4 regions of the Micromonospora sp. NPDC049497 genome follow, and region 1 is predicted to be linked to each of the others. Evidence: riboswitches for the same ligand, from Rfam matches in the RefSeq annotation. Region 1 holds a riboswitch; each other region holds the start of a gene.
The links. A riboswitch is a leader RNA that binds a small molecule or an ion and turns the genes downstream of it on or off. The one in region 1 is predicted to bind cyclic di-AMP.
Positions count from the first base shown of each region.

Region 1 (4,144 bases):
CGGCGAGGACCCCACCCATCCAGGTGAGCAGGTCCGCGTACTCGGTGCGCTGCCGCTCCCGCTCGGCCTCCGCCTCGGCCTTCTCCTCCTCGGTGTCCAGGTCGACCTGGCCCTTGGCGATCGACCGCAGCGTCCTCCCGTCGTACTGGCCGACCCGCTCGACCCACACCTCGTCGACCGGGTCGGTGAGCAGCAGCACCTCGTAGCCCTTGGCCCGGAACGCCTCCATGTGCGGCGAGTTCTCGATGGTCGCCCGGGACTCGCCGGTGGCGTAGTAGATGTCGCTCTGGCCGTCCTTCATCCGGCCGACGTACCCGGCGAGGTCGGTGGGCTCGGCCGGGTCGTGGGTGGAGGCGACCGACAGGATCTCCAGGAGGATGTCCCGATTCTCCGTGTCGTCGATCAGGCCCTCCTTGACGGCGGGGCCGAACTCGGTCCAGAAGGTCCGGTACTTCTCCGGCTGCTTCGCCTTCAGGTCGCGGACGGTGGCGAGTACCTTCTTCACCAACCGCCGGCGGACGACCTGGATCTGCCGGTCCTGCTGGAGGATCTCCCGGGAGATGTTCAGCGACAGGTCGTGCGCGTCCACCACGCCCTTGACGAAGCGCAGGTAGTTCGGCATCAGCGCTTCGCAGTCGTCCATGATGAAGACGCGCTTGACGTAGAGCTGCACGCCCCGGCGGCCCTGCGGGGAGAAGAGGTCCAGCGGCGCGTGGGACGGGAGGAAGAGCAGCGCCTCGTACTCGAAGGTGCCTTCGCCCCGCATGTGCACGACCTCGAGGGGGTCGGCCCAGTCGTGGCTGACGTGCTTGTAGAACTCCCTGTACTCGGCCTCGTCGACCTCGTCCCGGGGCCGGGCCCAGAGCGCCTTCATCGAGTTGAGCGTCTGCACCTCGACGGTCGGGGCGCCGCCGTCGGCGCCGGGGCGCTCCACGCTCATCCGGATCGGCCAGGCGATGAAGTCGGAGTACCGCTTGACGATCTCCCGCAGCGTCCACTCGGCGGTGTAGTCGTGCAGGTTGTCCTCGGTGTCGACCGGCTTCAGGTGCAGGGTGACCGAGGTGCCCTGGGGTGCGTCCTGGACCCCCTCGACGGTGTAGGTGCCCTCGCCGGTCGACTCCCAGCGGGTGCCGCCGCTCTCCCCCGCCCGGCGGGTGACCAGTTCGACCCGGTCGGCGACCATGAACGCGGCGTAGAAGCCGACACCGAACTGGCCGATCAACTCCTGCGACGTACCGGCGTCGGAGGACTCGCGCAGCGTCCGCAGCAGCTCGGCGGTGCCCGACTTGGCGATCGTGCCGATCACCTGGACCACCTCGTCCCGCGACATCCCGATGCCGTTGTCCCGGACGGTGAGGGTCCGCGCGTCCCGGTCGACCTCGATCGCGATGTGCAGGTCGGTGGTGTCGACGTCGAGGTCCTTGTCCACCAGGGACGCCAGCCGCACCTTGTCCAGCGCGTCGGAGGCGTTCGAGATCAGCTCGCGCAGGAAGACGTCCTTGTTCGAGTAGATCGAGTGGACCATCAGCTGGAGCAGCTGACGTGCCTCGGCCTGGAACTCCAACGTCTCGGTCCGGTTGCTCACACCGTGTCCTTTCATGCTCGACGACCACGAGAAGGTTCGCGGAAAGGATACGAGCCGTCGCGGACGGCGATGCGACGACGCCCGGCCGGTGGTGCCGGCCGGGCGTCGTGAATGGGGTACGCGTCAGAGACTGAGCCGCTGACCCGGGAAGATCAGGCCCGGGTCGCCGCCGACGACGCGCTCGTTGCGCTCGTACAGCGCACGCCAGCCACCGTCGACGCCGTGCGAGGTGGCGATCTTGGCGAGGGTGTCGCCCGGCTCGACCACGTGGGTCTCGCCGCTGCCCGACGGTGTGGTGTTCCGCGTCGAGCGCTCGTTGCCGGAGTCGCGCTTCGTCGTGCCGGAGTCGCGCTTCGTCTCCGAGGACCGCTCGGTCTTCTTCGGGGTGTACGCCTTGGTGGAGCCGCCCCGCTTGCCGCAGGTCGGCCAGGCGCCGATGCCCTGGCCGTCGAGCACCCGCTCGGCCACCGCGATCTGCTCGCCGCGGCTGGCCAGGTCGGCCCGCTTGGCGTACCTGAGGCCGCCGTAGCCCTCCCAGGTGCTCTGGGCGAACTGCAGGCCGCCGTAGTAGCCGTTGCCGGTGTTGATGCTCCAGTTGCCGCTGGACTCGCACTGGGCGATCGCGTCCCAGTTGACGCTGTCGGCCTGTGCCGGCGCGGCCGGGCCGAAGATCGCGACCGCGCCGGCCACGGCGCCGACGGCGAGGGTGCCGACGGCGGTACGACGGGCGGTGCGACGGTGCCGGGCCTGGTAGTCAGATGCCATCGATGTGTCCTCCACGCCTGCGAGGTCAGCTGTCGGGTTCGGGCCGAGGAGCCCGGCCGCCGAGGGCGGCTTCACCCCGAGGTGACGTGCACCGAGGAACGTGTGGGTCCCCCGCTCCGTGCCTGGGTGACGGGTTCCGACGGCCGGCGGCAGGATTAGGCGTTACCGACCGTGGTGTTCGCGTCGCGAACACGCTCGACGTTAGGGGCGCTTCGCGTCGATTGCCCACTTCTCGTGAACTTCCTCACCGCGCAGCGCGGGAGCACCGGCCGCCGACTTGCGCCCCGTCCGCACCTGTGGTCGCGCCAGCTTTCCCCGATGGTGACCTGTGGCGGGGACCACAGGTGGTGTGGAGACGGGTGCGTGTGGGTACAGACGATCTCCGGGGTGGCGGCGGATTCGCGAGCGTGCCCAGGTGCCAGGATGTGGGCAGCTAACGCCAGCAAGGGGTGGTGGGCCCCGGAACGGGGCTGCGATGGGACTCGGTCGAGGGTGACGCAACGGGTGGGTGACCTCTTCGTAGGCGGTGGGGACACCGGACGGCTGATGGCACGGCTCGACTGGTCCTCGACGCCCCTCGGCCCGGTCGAGCGCTGGCCCCAGAGCCTGCGCGCCGCCGTGCGGATGGTGCTGTCGTCCCGGTACCCGATGCTGCTGCTGTGGGGAACGGAGTTCACCCAGCTCTACAACGACGCCTACTCGGCACTGATCGGGGACAAACACCCCAGCGCCCTCGGTGGCGACGTGCGGGTCACCCTCGCCGAGGGCTGGGACGTGCTGGCCCCGCTGATCGACGAGGCGATGACGACCGGGGTGGCCAGCTGGGTGCCGGCCCTCCAACTGCTGCTCGACCGCTCCGGCTACCGCGAGGAGGCGTACTTCAGCGTCTCGCACGCGCCCGCCCGCGACGACGACGGCCGTACGGTCGGGGTGCTCACCGTGTGCAGCGAGGTGACCGAGCAGGTGGTCGGCGAGCGCCGGCTGCGTCTGCTGCGGGACCTGACGGTTGGCGGGGACGGACGCACCGTGGACGTGGCCGGCACCTGTCACCGGCTGGCCGAGGCCGTCGGCGGGTACGCGCTGGACGTCCCGTTCGCCGCGATCTACCTGCGTGACGGCGGCGTGCTGCGGCGGGCGGCGTGCGTCGGCGGGGACGTGGTGGCCGCGGCGCTTCCGGAGAGCGTGCCGACGGGCGAGGGGCGGGCCTGGGGCCTGCGGGAGGGGGCGGCGGGCACGGCCACCGAGGTCACCGGCGTCGCCGACCGGCTCACCCTTGCCGGCGGCCCCTGGGGGGACCCGGTCGGTTCGGCCCTGGCCCTGCCCCTGCCGTCCGCCGAGGCGGACCAGCCGCTGGGGGTGCTGCTCGTCGGAGTGAGCCCGAGCCGCGGGCTGGACGAGGCGTACCGGTCCTTCTTCCACCTGCTGGCGCAGCAGGTGGCGGTCGCGGTCCGCAACGCGTCGGCGTACGAGGAGGAGCGGCGGCGCGCCGAGGCGCTGGCCGAGCTGGACCGCGTGAAGACGACCTTCTTCACCAACGTCAGCCACGAGTTCCGTACCCCGCTGACCCTCATGCTCGGTCCGCTGGCCGACGCCCTCAACGATCCGGAGCATCCGCTGCCGGCCGCGCAGCGGGAACGGGTGGACACCGCGTGGCGTAACGCCACCCGGCTGTTGACGCTGGTCAACAACCTCCTCACGTTCTCCAGCCTGGAGGCCGGCGGGGCGCGCAGCGAGGCTCGCGAGATCGACCTGCCGGGCCTGACCGCCGAACTGGCCAGCGTCTTCCGGGCCGCC
Region 1 covers NZ_JBITMC010000012.1:2,117-6,260, reverse strand. Annotated here, with positions in the region: gene htpG (molecular chaperone HtpG) at 1-1,600, opposite strand, end outside; gene ACIBR0_RS17565 (transglycosylase family protein) at 1,709-2,350, opposite strand; cyclic di-AMP (ydaO/yuaA leader) riboswitch at 2,350-2,522, opposite strand; gene ACIBR0_RS17560 (ATP-binding protein) at 2,855-4,144, shown strand, end outside.

Region 2 (4,144 bases), on a different contig from region 1:
GGTGAACCAGTTCCGTTCGGCGTCGCGTACGCGGGCGGCGGCGGCCACCGCGGCCCCGCCACTGACCGCCGTGGCCTCGCCGGCGGTGAGCACGTCCAGGGAGACGGCCATCGCGCGGCAGCCGTTCGACACGGCGGTGAACGCGGCGCCCACGGTGCCGGAGTGCAGCACGGCGCGGCCGGCGTTGGCGCCGCGGTTGATGCCGGAGAGCACCACCGCCGGCGGCGGCCCGAACGCGCCGTGCACCGCGATGAGCGCGATGAAGCCGGGGGAGCCGCCCACCCCGTACGCGGGCACGCCCTCCAGCTCGGGCAGCGGGTGCTCGCGGACCACCACGTGCCCGTCGCGTTCGACGGCGGTCAACGCGGCGCTGGTGCCGCTCGCCTCCTCCAGCGGCGCGGCGACCACCACGTCCAGGCCCCGGTCGGCGGCGGCGCGGGCGAGGGCCTGGATGCCCGGCGCGGCGATCCCGTCGTCGTTGGTGACCAGCACCCGGAGGCTCATCGGTCGGCCGCCCGGTCGGCCGCCCGGTCGGCCAGCTCCTCAGGAGTGGTCCGCTCCTGGGGCCGGCTGCCCGCGGGGGCCAGGCGCACCCGGTCGACGAGCCCGGTGATCGAGTCGAGCCGTCCGGTGCCGAGGCCGTGCCGCGTCACGTTGAGCGCCCCGGCCGCCGCGCCGGTCCGGATCGCGGTGCGGACGTTACCGCCCCGGGCCACGACGGCGGCCACCCCGGCGGTCATCGAGTCGCCCGCGCCCCGCGGGTCGGCGGCCTGGAGCCGGGGCATCTCCACCTCGAAGACCTCACCGTCGACCAGGGCCAGGGCAGGCTTGTCGGCCCGACTCACCACGACGTTCTGGGCGCCGGTGTCGTGCAGGTCGTAGATCGCGCGGACGAGCTCCTCCTCGTCCTCCCCGGCGGCCCGGCCGTCGGCGATCAGCTCCTCGTGGCTGACCTTGAGGAAGAAGACCCCGCTGTCCAGCACGGCGGTCAGGTGCTCGCCGGACAGGTCGACCACCACCCGGCTGCCGTTGGCGCCGAGGTCGGCGGCGAAGCGCTGGTACAGCTCGGCGGGGACCAGCGCCGGCTCGTTCGGTCCGCTGAGCACGCTGACCGGCGCGCGCAGGCCCTCGCCGAGCGCGAGGTTGTAGAGCTCGTCCAGCTCGTGCCGGCTCAGCGGCTGGCCCGGCACGTCCACGACCTCCCGCCGGGTGCCGTCGCGCCGGTCGTGCACGTACCCGCCGCTGCCCGTCTCGCGGACCACCACCTTGAGGTCGGCGCCCTCGCCGACCAGGAGGGGCTCCAGCACCTGGCCGATCTCGCCGCCGAGGGCGGTGCAGAGCACGACGTCCACGCCCAGGGACATGATCATCCGCGCCTGCCACACGCCCTGCCCGCCGGGATGCAGGTGCAGCTCCGGGGCGTCGCTGGGCTGGTCGACGGTCACCGTCAGCCGGGGTGTCGGCGCGAAGACCATCACGTGCCCGCTCATCGCTCGTACCCGCTCATCGGTCCCGCCCTCCGCAGCTCTGGATGCCATCCGTGATTCCCCCCGACCTGACCGTAGTCACCACGGCCGGCGAACATCGGTCGTCCGGCGGGTGTCGGGCGGGGCGTTGCCAGCACAGCGGTCGTAGGCGAGGATCGGGCGACGAGGCGACGGTGGGGAGACGGCGTGCCGAGGCGTGAGTCCTTCACCTACACCGTCCAGGCCCGCTGCACGCCGGCCGAGGCCGTCGCGCTGCTGGCCGACCCGCAGCGGCAGGCCGACCTGCATCCGTTGATCGTCCGGGTCCGTCGGATCCGGACCCGGCCCGGCGCCCGGGCCAGCTACGCGATCACCGACCGGCTCACCGTCGGGCCCCTGCGCCTCCCGCTCACCTACCGGGCCGACGTCCTGGTCGCCGACCCGGACGAGGTGGTCACGGTGGCCCGGCAGCGACCCGCGACGACGGTGCGCAACCACACGCGGCTGCGGGCCGAGCCGGACGGCGTCCTGCGGATCGAGGTGGAGATCGTCCTCACCGCTCCGGCGCCGTTGTTCGGCTACGCCTTCGCGCAGGCGCGCGCCGCTCACCTGGCCCTGGCCAGCCGGCTGGGCGCCGCCCTCGACCAGCGCCCGCCGTCGACCTGAGCGACCGTCCGGTGGGCGTACGCGACGGCCCCCGGTGGGCTGCCGCGAGGCGTCCACCGGGGGCCGTCGGCGCCGGTCAGTAGACCGACAGGTGCACGTGGTTGGTGTGGTCGCTGGAGGGGTCGCCGTTGGCCCCGCTGTACGACTTCCACCCGCTGCTGGGCAGCCAGATCTGCCGGTACCAGATCACGTAGAGCACGGCGAGCCGGTCCGCGTTGTTGACGTAGAACGCGGCGAGGTTGTTGCCGTACGTCCGGTCCCCACCGCTGGCGTCGCCACCGAAACCGTCCTGCTGGGCGGCGAAGTCGCAGGCGCGACCCTTCGGGTGCTCACCCGAGCCGCCGGGCCGGTAACAGGAGACGTACCGGGTGAAGCCGGCCGCCTTGGCCTGGTTGAGCGCGTGCAGGGTGCGCGGCGTGATGCAGCCGTCCGCCGGGGTCGGGTCGTTCACGCTGCACGACTCGGTCGGCCAGGAGCCGTCGGGGTTGCGCGGTGCCGGCTTCGCCGTCGCGCTGGCGGTGCGGCTGCCGCTGCTGGTCGGCGGGCTGGACGCCCGCTCGTTCGCCACGGTGAGGGCCTTCTCCGCCTGCTGCTTGCGCTTGGCCATCACCGTCTGCTGCTTGGTCTGCTCCCGGATCTCGACCTCCACGGCCAGCTTGGCCTGGGCGGCCTTGTCGCGGGCCTCCTGGAGCTGGCGCAGCGCCCGGTCCTCGTTGGCGGCGACCTGGTCCAGCGCGGCGGCGCGGTCCATGAAGCCGTCCGGGGAGCTGCTGTTGAGCAGGGCGGAAGCGGCGCTGAGCCGACCGGTGCGGTACGCGAGACCGGCGAGGTCCCCGACCTGCTGGCTGCGCTCGGCCAGCTCGGTCTCGTTCTTCTTCACCTCGGCGGCGAGCTGCTGCTGCCGCCGGAGTGAGGTGTCCAGGGCCCGCTTGGCGTCGAGGTAGCCCTTGCTGGCCGCTTCGAGCTGGGCCCGCAGGGCGGGGGTGCCGCCCTCCACATCGTCCCCGGGGGCGGCGAGGGCGGCGGTCGGGGCGGGGGCGGCGCCGGCGGGGACCGGTGTGCCGCCCAGGGCGACGGCGAGCGTCGCGGCGATCAGGGCCGCTGTCCGGGCGGCGCGTCGTCGTACGGGTGTTGGCATGCAGGTGTCCTTCCGTCAGCCGCCGACCGGGTTAGCTGACGGGTTCGGGACGGAAGATCCCTACCGCTGACGCGGATGCACCCCAGGAACGCGGTTCCCCGGTTCGCCGTGGCAGGCGATTAGGCGGCGGCCACCGCCGGCACCGGTGGGTGCCGCCTGGCGGAGGCCGGATCAGAGCCTACCGGTGCTGGTGGGACGCTTGCAGCGGTGGTGACGCATGGTGCGCACGTCCTTACCGACAAAACCGGCATAAGCGCACTTTACACACTCTGAATTAAGGAGATGCTCAACACCACTCGACTGTCCCGCAGGCCCCGGGAGTCGCCCCGGGCTCGATCTGCAACGTGGCGTGGTCGATCCGGAAGTCCTCCCGCAACGCCGTCCGGGCCGCCGTCAGCACGGCGCCGACCTCGGCGTCGGGGGTCGTGGTGAGGTGCGCCGAGGCCACGTCCATGCCCGACGTGAGGGTCCAGACGTGGAGGTCGTGCACCTCGGCGACGCCGGGCACGGCGGCCAGCCGGTCGTGCACGGCGGTGACCTGGAGGTGCTCCGGGGCGGCCTGGACCAGGATTCGCAGCGCGGCCCGGCCCAGTCGCCACGTGCGGGGCAGGATGAACACACCGATCGCGACCGCGACCAGCGGGTCGGCCCACCACCAGTCGGTGACGGAGATCAGCAGGGCCGCCCCGATCACCCCGAGTGAGCCGAGCAGGTCGCCGAGGACCTCCAGGTACGCCCCCTGAAGGTTGATGTTCTCCTTGGCGCCGGGGCGCAGCAGGCCGAAGGCGACGAGGTTCGCGAGCAGGCCGAGCACGGCCACCACCAGCATCGGGCCGGCGGACACCTCCGGGGGGTCGCCGAACCGGCGTACCGC
Region 2 covers NZ_JBITMC010000002.1:159,809-163,952, forward strand. Annotated here, with positions in the region: gene surE (5'/3'-nucleotidase SurE) at 1-504, opposite strand, end outside; gene ACIBR0_RS03990 (1-phosphofructokinase family hexose kinase) at 501-1,490, opposite strand; gene ACIBR0_RS03995 (SRPBCC family protein) at 1,674-2,132, shown strand; gene ACIBR0_RS04000 (coiled-coil domain-containing protein) at 2,209-3,270, opposite strand; cyclic di-AMP (ydaO/yuaA leader) riboswitch at 3,275-3,406, opposite strand; gene ACIBR0_RS04005 (cation diffusion facilitator family transporter) at 3,557-4,144, opposite strand, start outside.
Region 2: linked by a shared signal. The riboswitch ahead of ACIBR0_RS04000 (coiled-coil domain-containing protein) and the one ahead of ACIBR0_RS17565 (transglycosylase family protein) in region 1 are both predicted to bind cyclic di-AMP.

Region 3 (4,144 bases), on a different contig from region 1:
CGGGACCTCACCCTGGTCGAGTGCGTGAACCGCTCCGACGCGCTGGTCTCCGACGTCTCCGGGGTCATCTCCGACTACCTCTACTCCGGCAAGCCGTACGCGGTGACCGACATGGTGGGCGGCGGCGAGGAGTTCGTGGCGGAGTTCCCCCTCGCCGGGTCGGGCTACGTGCTGCGCCGGGACATGTCCAACGTGGACAACGTCCTCGACCGGCTGCTGGACACGGATCCGCTCGCGGCGACCCGGTGGGCCACCCGGACCCGGTACCTCGGCGACTTCCCCGTCGAGACGTACGCCGAGGGTTTCCTCGCGGCCGCGCGTCGCGAGATCGACGGCGGCGCGGCGGTGCCCGCGCCGCGCGCCGCGGACACCGCGCCGCTCTCCCCGACGGCCTGAATCCGGCGGAAAATTCTTTACAAGTTCTCACCGTTGTAAAGGTGCCTCCGTCCCGGCCCCGTCCGGCCGTCGGCGGACGTCAGCGGTACGGGTCGACGAGGGCGAGGACGGCCTCGGGGTCCTCGACGTGGGCGTTGTGCCCGAGGCCGGGCAGCGTGGCGACCGGGACGCCGAACTCCTTGAGCTGCGCGTCGGAGACCAACGGGTCGTTCTCGCCCCGGGCCAGCACCACCGGCACGTCGGTAGCGGCCAGCAGTGCCGCCAGGTCGGGCTCTCCCGAGGCGAACGCGGCCGGGTCCATCGCCAGCCGCCACCGCCCGTCGACCTGCCGCAGACCCGCCTCGACCAGGGGATGGTCGGGTGCGAGGAGTCCGGCCAGGCCGGAGACCCGCAGGTAGCGACGGGCGGCCTCGTCCCGGCCGGCGAACCAGGTCACGGGCCGCGCCGCCAGGTCACCGGCCTTCGCCAGCTCCCCGGGTGACCAGACCGCCTTGATGCCCAACCCGACGACCGCCTCCACCGGCAGCCCCGCCGTCCGCGCGGCCAGCGCCAGGCCGACCACGCCGCCGAGGGAGTGCCCCAGCACCACGAGCCGGTCGGTCGGGGCGAGACTCCCGGCCAGCCGGTCGGCCAGCCCCGTGAACGAGTACGCCGGCAGCGGCGGCGACCAGCCGTGACCGGCGAGGTCCGGTGCCAGCCAGCGCCCCGCCCAGCGGCGTTCCAGCAGCGGCGCCGAGGGCAGCCACACCTCCCCGGTGGCGCCCATGCCGTGCAGAAGCAGCAGGACGGGACGCCCGTCCCGGTCACCCGATTCATCGACCATGCGCGCAGTCTGCCACCGGCCGGACCGCCCGGGCGAGAGCCGCGACGCCGGTACGACAACGGGCGCCGACCCCCTGCTCGGAGGTCGACGCCCGCGGTGGAGCGCGTCGGTCAGGCGGAGTATCCGCGGGTGGCGGCCCAGTTCGCCAGGTCGATGGCGGTCATCCAGTACGCCGGGGTCGCCGGGTCGGCCGAGTCGGCGATGCGCACGAGGCGGCCGTCGTCGGAGTAGCCGACCACGGCGATGTAGTGGCCGCCGGGGAACGAGTGCCAGCCGCCCTCGGTGTCGGTGGCGGTGCCCGCCACGTTGACCACGACGCCACGGCCGTCGGCGATGGCGGCGACCACGTCGGCCTGGAGCCGGTCCATCTGCGCCGGGGTGGCCGCGCCGCCCGGGATCATCCGGGTGCGGTACGGGTCGCCCTTGACGACGGCGTTGAGGACGCGGGTGGTGTCCTCGGCCGAGTTCGTGCCCATCTCGGTGGTGCCGAGCGGGCCGGCGAGCTGGTCCTGGGTGCGGGCGATGCCGGTGGCGCTCAGGGCGTTCCGGACGGCGGCCGGACCGCAGTTGAAGTAGGTGGTCTGCGCCTCGTAGTCGTACTTCAGGATCTTGCGCGTCGGCGCCTTCGGCGGCTCCGGCTTGCGGGTCAGATCCGGGTTCGGCGCGGCGGTGCTGGCGGCGGCGCTCGGGGACGCCGGAGCCGCACTGGCCGGAGCGGCGCTGGACGGGGCCGCGGCGGTCCGGGCCTCGCCGCGCGACGCGACGGTGGTGTCGCCGCGCAGCTCCGCCACGCCGACCGGGGTCTGCGCGGCGGCCGGGGCGTCGTCGCCGCCGGTCAACAGGGCGCCGCCGGAGGCCAGGACGAGCGCGGCGGCCGACGCGGCGGCCACCTGGTACGGGCGCTCGGAGGCCAGTCGTCGGAGCTGTCGCTTGAGGTGGTGCTTCACGTGTTCCTCCACGGGCTCGGGGGCGAGCGGCACACCGGGTCCCCGCCGCGCAGGACAGCGACGGGCCCTCCGCGCGGACGACGTCGGCGCGGCGGTGGACCACTTCTGGAGAGGGCGCCCGGGACTACCGGGCAGCGCGGTGGGTCAGCTCGCGGCCACCGGCCGGGCGAGCACGGACACCGCGGCGCCGTGGAGACGGCGGAACAACCAGGGGGTGGGTGCGTGCTGCACGAGTGCAACTCCTTCCGGTGCCGCCTACCGGGTTAGCTGACGGATTCGGGCGGGAAGTACGCCCTACCGCGGGCCGTGGGCCCGCGGATTCACCCCAACGTGCACTGGGTCCCCGGTTCGTGATCATCACGATTGAGCGGGTCGGCGCGGCGTCGCTCCTTGCGATCGGGAACCGCACCGGACGCGCCGACACTACTGGCCGGTCACCGCCCTGCCAAGCCGCTCCCACCTGCGTAAACCTGTTTTGCGTCAGCAATTTTACGGCAGTTATGCACTGACGAGACTCAATGGGACGGGGGTCGCGGGAACACCCCTGAAGGGGACAACGGGACGAGCGTGCGTGATCGCCCCCGAACCGCCGGGAGCAATCGACCGGGCTGAGTCGGATGCCCCGTTCCGGAAACGTGTGACCGGCCTCACCGAAAAAGCGGGACAAAATCGCGCCGGAGCGCCGGAGCGCGGAACGCAGGCCGCTGCTCAGCCCACGCGGGCCGGCCGCCACCGCGCGGCGGCCACCGGCCGTGGCGCCGGCGCCACCTCCCGGGCCGCCGGCACCCGCCCCGGACGCAACCGGGCCGCCGCCGCGTACGCCTCGGCGGCGAGCGTACGCGCCGCCTCGGCGGCCACCTCGGCGTCCCGCCACGCGGCCTGTTCCCGCCCGGCTGCGGCCCGGTACGCGGCCAGCTTCCCGTCCCGTACCGCCCGAGCCAGCACCACCTCCTGCTCCACGGGGTGCCGGCGCGGGTTCCAGCCGTGCCGGTGGCCGAAGACGTCACTGAGCTGGCGGGCGGACAGGTCACCCCGCCAGTGGGCGGCCATCGCCGTCTGGTGCAGCCAGCGCTCCCGGGTCGCGTACTCGGCCGGGGTGCGGGGCGTGCGGGGGCTGGGCAGCGCCCCGGTGCCGACGAAGCGGCGGGCGGCGGTCTCCGCCTCGTCGTACGCCGTCCAGGCCCGGTCCACCTCCTCCTGTACGGCCAGCCACGCCTCGCGGCGCCGCCGGGCGGTCTGCGCGGCGCCGGCCGCGGCCACCGCCACCTCGTCGGCGTACCGGCGCAGGTCGGCCAGGTCCTCGACGGGCGGGGCGGGCGGGTCGTCGGTGGGCTGCTCGCGCTCGGGACGGGCGACGAGCACGGTGAGCACGGTCAGGGCGAGGACGAGCAGCACCGACCAGATGGCGGTGGCGCGGGGCACGTCGAGGAGGAACTCGTTCAGGACGATGGTCATGGCCGGCAACCTCACTCAGGAAGCGGAAGAGACGTCGGGTGCGCGTCGGGCCGACTCACCCCGGGTGCGGGATGGTCGAGGCGCGGGATGCGCGGTGGGGAGCTTCGGGGAGGCGGTGCGGGCGTACGCCCGGACGGGTCAGGCGACCGGCGGCGCACGGGATCCAGGGGCGGCCGGGGCCCGGCCGGCGGGCGCCCGGACGGCGGCGTCCGGCACGGCACAACCGGCGGACACGGCTGCCTCGGCGGCGACCGGCGGTGCCGCCGGCTCGGGCCACGACAGGCCGGCGAGCGCGCCCGGTGCGACCTGCACCGCCGGGCCGGGCAGCATGCCCGCGACGCCCGCCGGGACGGCGAGCACGACGGACGGGACGGCCACGGCGGGAAGGACGGGTGTCGTCGCCACGGCGGGCGCGGCGGCGCCCAGGGTGAGACCGGTGGTCAGGGCGAGGCCGACCAGCAGGCGCGACGCCCAGCGCGTCACCCACCACAACGGACAGGTGAGCGCGACCGGAAGCACGACG
Region 3 covers NZ_JBITMC010000015.1:144,575-148,718, forward strand. Annotated here, with positions in the region: gene ACIBR0_RS20935 (CDP-glycerol glycerophosphotransferase family protein) at 1-396, shown strand, start outside; gene ACIBR0_RS20940 (alpha/beta fold hydrolase) at 476-1,219, opposite strand; gene ACIBR0_RS20945 (C39 family peptidase) at 1,330-2,178, opposite strand; cyclic di-AMP (ydaO/yuaA leader) riboswitch at 2,404-2,546, opposite strand; gene ACIBR0_RS20950 (hypothetical protein) at 2,875-3,621, opposite strand; gene ACIBR0_RS20955 (hypothetical protein) at 3,760-4,140, opposite strand.
Region 3: linked by a shared signal. The riboswitch ahead of ACIBR0_RS20945 (C39 family peptidase) and the one ahead of ACIBR0_RS17565 (transglycosylase family protein) in region 1 are both predicted to bind cyclic di-AMP.

Region 4 (4,144 bases), on a different contig from region 1:
CCGACGGGGCGCGGCGGGGGTGCCCTCGAAGCACCCGGAGGACGGTCACCGCTCCGCCGGCCCGGCTCGCCCGCTCCCGTCACGGTCGCGAAGAGGACCGCCAGCAGGAGCGACATGCCGAAGGCGCCGAGCACCGCCAGACAGACACCCCAGTCGGGGAACCCTCCACCCGTGCCACCGGCGGCGAGCAACGGCCCGTGCGGGCAGCCTGTGGGGCAACCCGCGTCACCGGGAACGACCGCGGCGACTAGCCGGAGATTTCCCGCGGCGACGAGCCGGGGATTCCCCGCGGCGACGAGCCGGACGTCCCCCGCGGCGTCGTGGTCGCCGACCGTTCCGCTGGGGGGCGGCGCGCCCTCGTGCGCCGACGCGCCGTCGTGCGCGGGGGCGACAGGCTCGTGCCCGGCGGCGTGCGTCCCGTGGCCGAGCGTGTGCATGACGGCCAGGCCGAACAGGGTGGCGACGACCAGGAGCAGCCGGGTCCACCGCCCGGCCGCCACGTCTGCCGTCGTCCGCACACGACTACGCTAGCGTGCCGACCGCCCAGCGGGGCTGCGGCGTTAACAGGGGGCCCTTCCTCTACCGCAGGCGTTAACGGGGGGCCCTTCCTTACCCGACACCGGGCCTCGCGAGCGGCGTCGGAGGGTGGCGGTGGCTACGATTCGGCCGATGGCTCTCCGGCTCCCGCACCACCCGACCCGCGCCCGCAGCCGGTCGGCGACCTCGCCGACCGCCCGTGGTCGGGGCCACCCGGACCGGACCGTCGCGGTACGTGGCCGAACCGACACGGGAGGGTCATCTCCCCGGTTCGCGGTGACCGCCGTGGTCGGAACCCTGAACCGACCGGCCCGCTGGCACGTACCCGCCTGAGGATTCGTTGGGAGACACGCACATGGGCGCCGACCACACCCGTCCCGCTCCGTCCACCCCGCCCGGGGTGCGGCGGATCCTCGTCGCGACGGTGGTCCCCCTCTTCGTCGCGACCATGGTCGCCGCCCTGGTGCTCTGGCCCCGCAACGCCCCCGAGACCGACCAGGGCACGGAGCCGCCCCGCTACCACGGCACCGTGACGAGAGTCGTGAGCGAAGCCTGCCCGCCGCGACCCGACACCCCGGAGGGGCCACCGGGCGCCACGGACGGGCCGTGCGGCCGCGTGACCGTACGCGTCGACGAGGGGCCGGACGCCGGGCAGCAGGTGGAGACGCCGATCCCCGTCGGGCCGGGCGCACCGACGGTGGCGGCGGGCGACGAGATCATCCTGGTGGAGCTGCTCGATCCGGCCGACCCGACGGTCAGCAGCTACAACATCGCGGAGCACCAGCGGGGCGCACCGCTGGTCTGGCTCGTGGCCCTCTTCGCCGCCGCGATCGTCGCGTTCGGGCGGTGGCGCGGGCTGGCCGCGCTCGCCGGCCTCGCGGCGAGCTTCGCCATCCTGCTCACCTTCGTGCTGCCCGGGATCAGCGCCGGGCAGTCGCCGCTGCTCGTCGCGGTCGTCGGCGCCGCGTTGATCATGTTCGTGGTGCTGTACCTGACCCACGGGGTGACCGCGCAGACGTCCGTGGCGGTGCTCGGGACGCTCGGCAGCCTGGTGCTGACCGGCGTGCTCGGCACGCTCGCCACCGCCGCCACCCATCTGACCGGGTACGGCAGCGAGGACGCCACCACGCTGTCGATGTACCAGGCCGACGTCGACCTGCACGGGCTGCTGCTGGCCGGCATCATCATCGGCTCGCTCGGCGTGCTCGACGACGTCACGGTCACCCAGGCCGCCACGGTCACCGAACTGGCGCACGCCAACCCCGGGCTGACCCGGTTGCAGCTCTACCGGGCGGCGACCCGGGTCGGCCGCGCGCACATCGCCTCCACGGTGAACACGATCGTGCTGGCGTACGCGGGCGCCTCCCTGCCCGTGCTGCTCCTGCTCACCGCCGACTCGCGGGCGGTGACCCAGATCCTCACCAGTGAGTTCCTGGCCCAGGAGATCGTCCGCAGCGCGGTCGCCACCCTGGGTCTGATCGCCGCGGTGCCGCTCACCACCGCGCTGGCGGCCGTGGTCACCACGGCCGGCCGGCGGGGCGGTACGGCCACCGCCGGCGACACACCGCCCGACCCGCCGCTCCCCCGGGCGGCGGTACGGGCGGAGGCGCTGGAGGCGCTGAGCGCCCCCCGCGCGACGGACACCTCCCCCGCCACCCCCGGCAGGTGGCCCGACCGAGACAGGAGCACGGACACCGCATGGTGAAACTGCGTAGCGTGATCACGCGGCCCCACCCGCCTGATAGTCGCGTCACTGGTCATCGACTTTGGCTTCGAAATAGCTCGTTTGGTCGGCTACCAGACGTAGATCCCCAGGACGACTGTCGGGTAACCTCGCTGCCGGTCACCGCCGAAGGCGCGCAGCGGCGCCTGCGGTGCCGCCGCCCAATCGCCGCGAGGCGAACCGGGGACCCAGGTACCTGGGGTGAATCCGCGAATGCGGTAGGGGCCACTTCCGCCCCGAACCCGTCAGCTAACCCGGTCGGCGGTCGACGGAAGGGAACACTGTGACGGCACCCCTACGCCGCTGGTTGACACCTGTGGTGGCCGTGCTCGCCGCGCTGGCCGTGTTCGTCGGGCCCCTCCCGGCGTCCGCCGCACCGGCACCCCCGAAGCCCTCGGGCCACGACAGCCAGCCGACGTTGCTCAACGACGTCATCGAGGCCAAGAACCGCGACTTCGTGAAGGCCGAGGCGGCCCTGAAGAAGTCGCAGAAGCGCCAACAGGAGCTGGAGCTGGAGGTCAGCCGGCTCCAGCGCGAGCTGAACGCGCTCGCGCCGCAGGTCAACGAGATCGCGGCCCAGTCGTACCGGAGCGGACGGATCGGCGCCGTGTCGATGCTGCTGGAGGCCCGGACCCCGGACTCCTTCGTGCAGCGCGCGGGCGCCCTGGACGAGCTGAACATGGTCAACGCCAAGCAGCTCGCCGAGGTCAACGCGGCCAAGGCCCGCGTGCAACAGGCGAAGCTGGCGGTCGACACCGAGGTCCGGGACCAGCAGCGCCTGAGGAACAACATCAACCGGGATCGGGCCGCGGCCGAGAAGGCCCTCGACCTGGTCGGTGGCACCGGCCTCACCGGCGGACTGGTGAACGCCACGTCACCGGTCGCCCGGGTCGCACCGGGCCGGACGGCGGACGGCGACTGGCGGCCCGAGTCGTGCAGCCAGCCCGACCCCACGACCTCCGGCTGCGTCACGCCCCGGACGCTGCACATGTACAAGGAGGTCAGGCGGGCCAAATTCACCCGGTTCGTCGGCTGCTACCGGTCCGGTGGGCCGTACGAGCATCCCAAGGGCCGCGCCTGCGACTGGTCGCTCCAGAACAGCGGCTTCCGGTCCTGGTACAACAACGACACCCGGATGTACGGCAACAACCTGACCGCCTTCCTGGTCCGGAACGCCGACCGGCTCGGCATCTACTACGTCATCTGGAACCGACAGATCTGGTTCCCGGCGACCGGGTGGAAGTCGTACAGCGGTCCCTCGAACCACACCGACCACGTCCACGTGTCGCTGCTCTGACGGCGACCCGGACAGCGTGTCGAAGGGCCGCCCCGACCGGGGGCGGCCCTTCGTCGTAGCGGTCAGGCGGCGGTCACGGCGGCCGGCACGTCGACCGACGCGACCGGCGGGCCGCCCGCGGACATCTCGGCCACCGTGCGGACCTCACCGGCGGTGAGCCGGTACGACATGCCGACCACCGCGCAGCGGCCGGCGTCGACCTCGGCGGCGAGCGCGTCGGAGCTGGCCAGCATCGCCTCGACGGTCTGCGCGATGTGGATGTCGACGATCCCGTCGACGTCCCACACGCCCTGGGCCTCCGCCCGGCGCACGCTCGGCACGACGGCGTCCACCATCGCACCCAGGTGCCCGGCGGGTGACGTGCCGGTCCTGGCGGCCTCGCACGCTGCCTGCACCGCACCACAGGAGTCGTGCCCGAGCACCACCACCAGCGGCGTACGCAGGACGGTCACCGCGTACTCGACGCTCCCCAGCACCTCGGATCCGAGGGTGTGCCCGGCGGTGCGTACGACGAAGAGGTCACCGAGGCCGCGGTCGAAGATGATCTCGGCGGCGAGCCGCGAGTCGGAGCAGCCGACGACCACCGC
Region 4 covers NZ_JBITMC010000019.1:18,702-22,845, reverse strand. Annotated here, with positions in the region: gene ACIBR0_RS23080 (hypothetical protein) at 1-518, opposite strand, end outside; gene ACIBR0_RS23075 (hypothetical protein) at 670-870, shown strand; gene ACIBR0_RS23070 (YibE/F family protein) at 893-2,242, shown strand; cyclic di-AMP (ydaO/yuaA leader) riboswitch at 2,409-2,539, shown strand; gene ACIBR0_RS23065 (coiled-coil domain-containing protein) at 2,544-3,557, shown strand; gene ACIBR0_RS23060 (carbonic anhydrase) at 3,620-4,144, opposite strand, start outside.
Region 4: linked by a shared signal. The riboswitch ahead of ACIBR0_RS23065 (coiled-coil domain-containing protein) and the one ahead of ACIBR0_RS17565 (transglycosylase family protein) in region 1 are both predicted to bind cyclic di-AMP.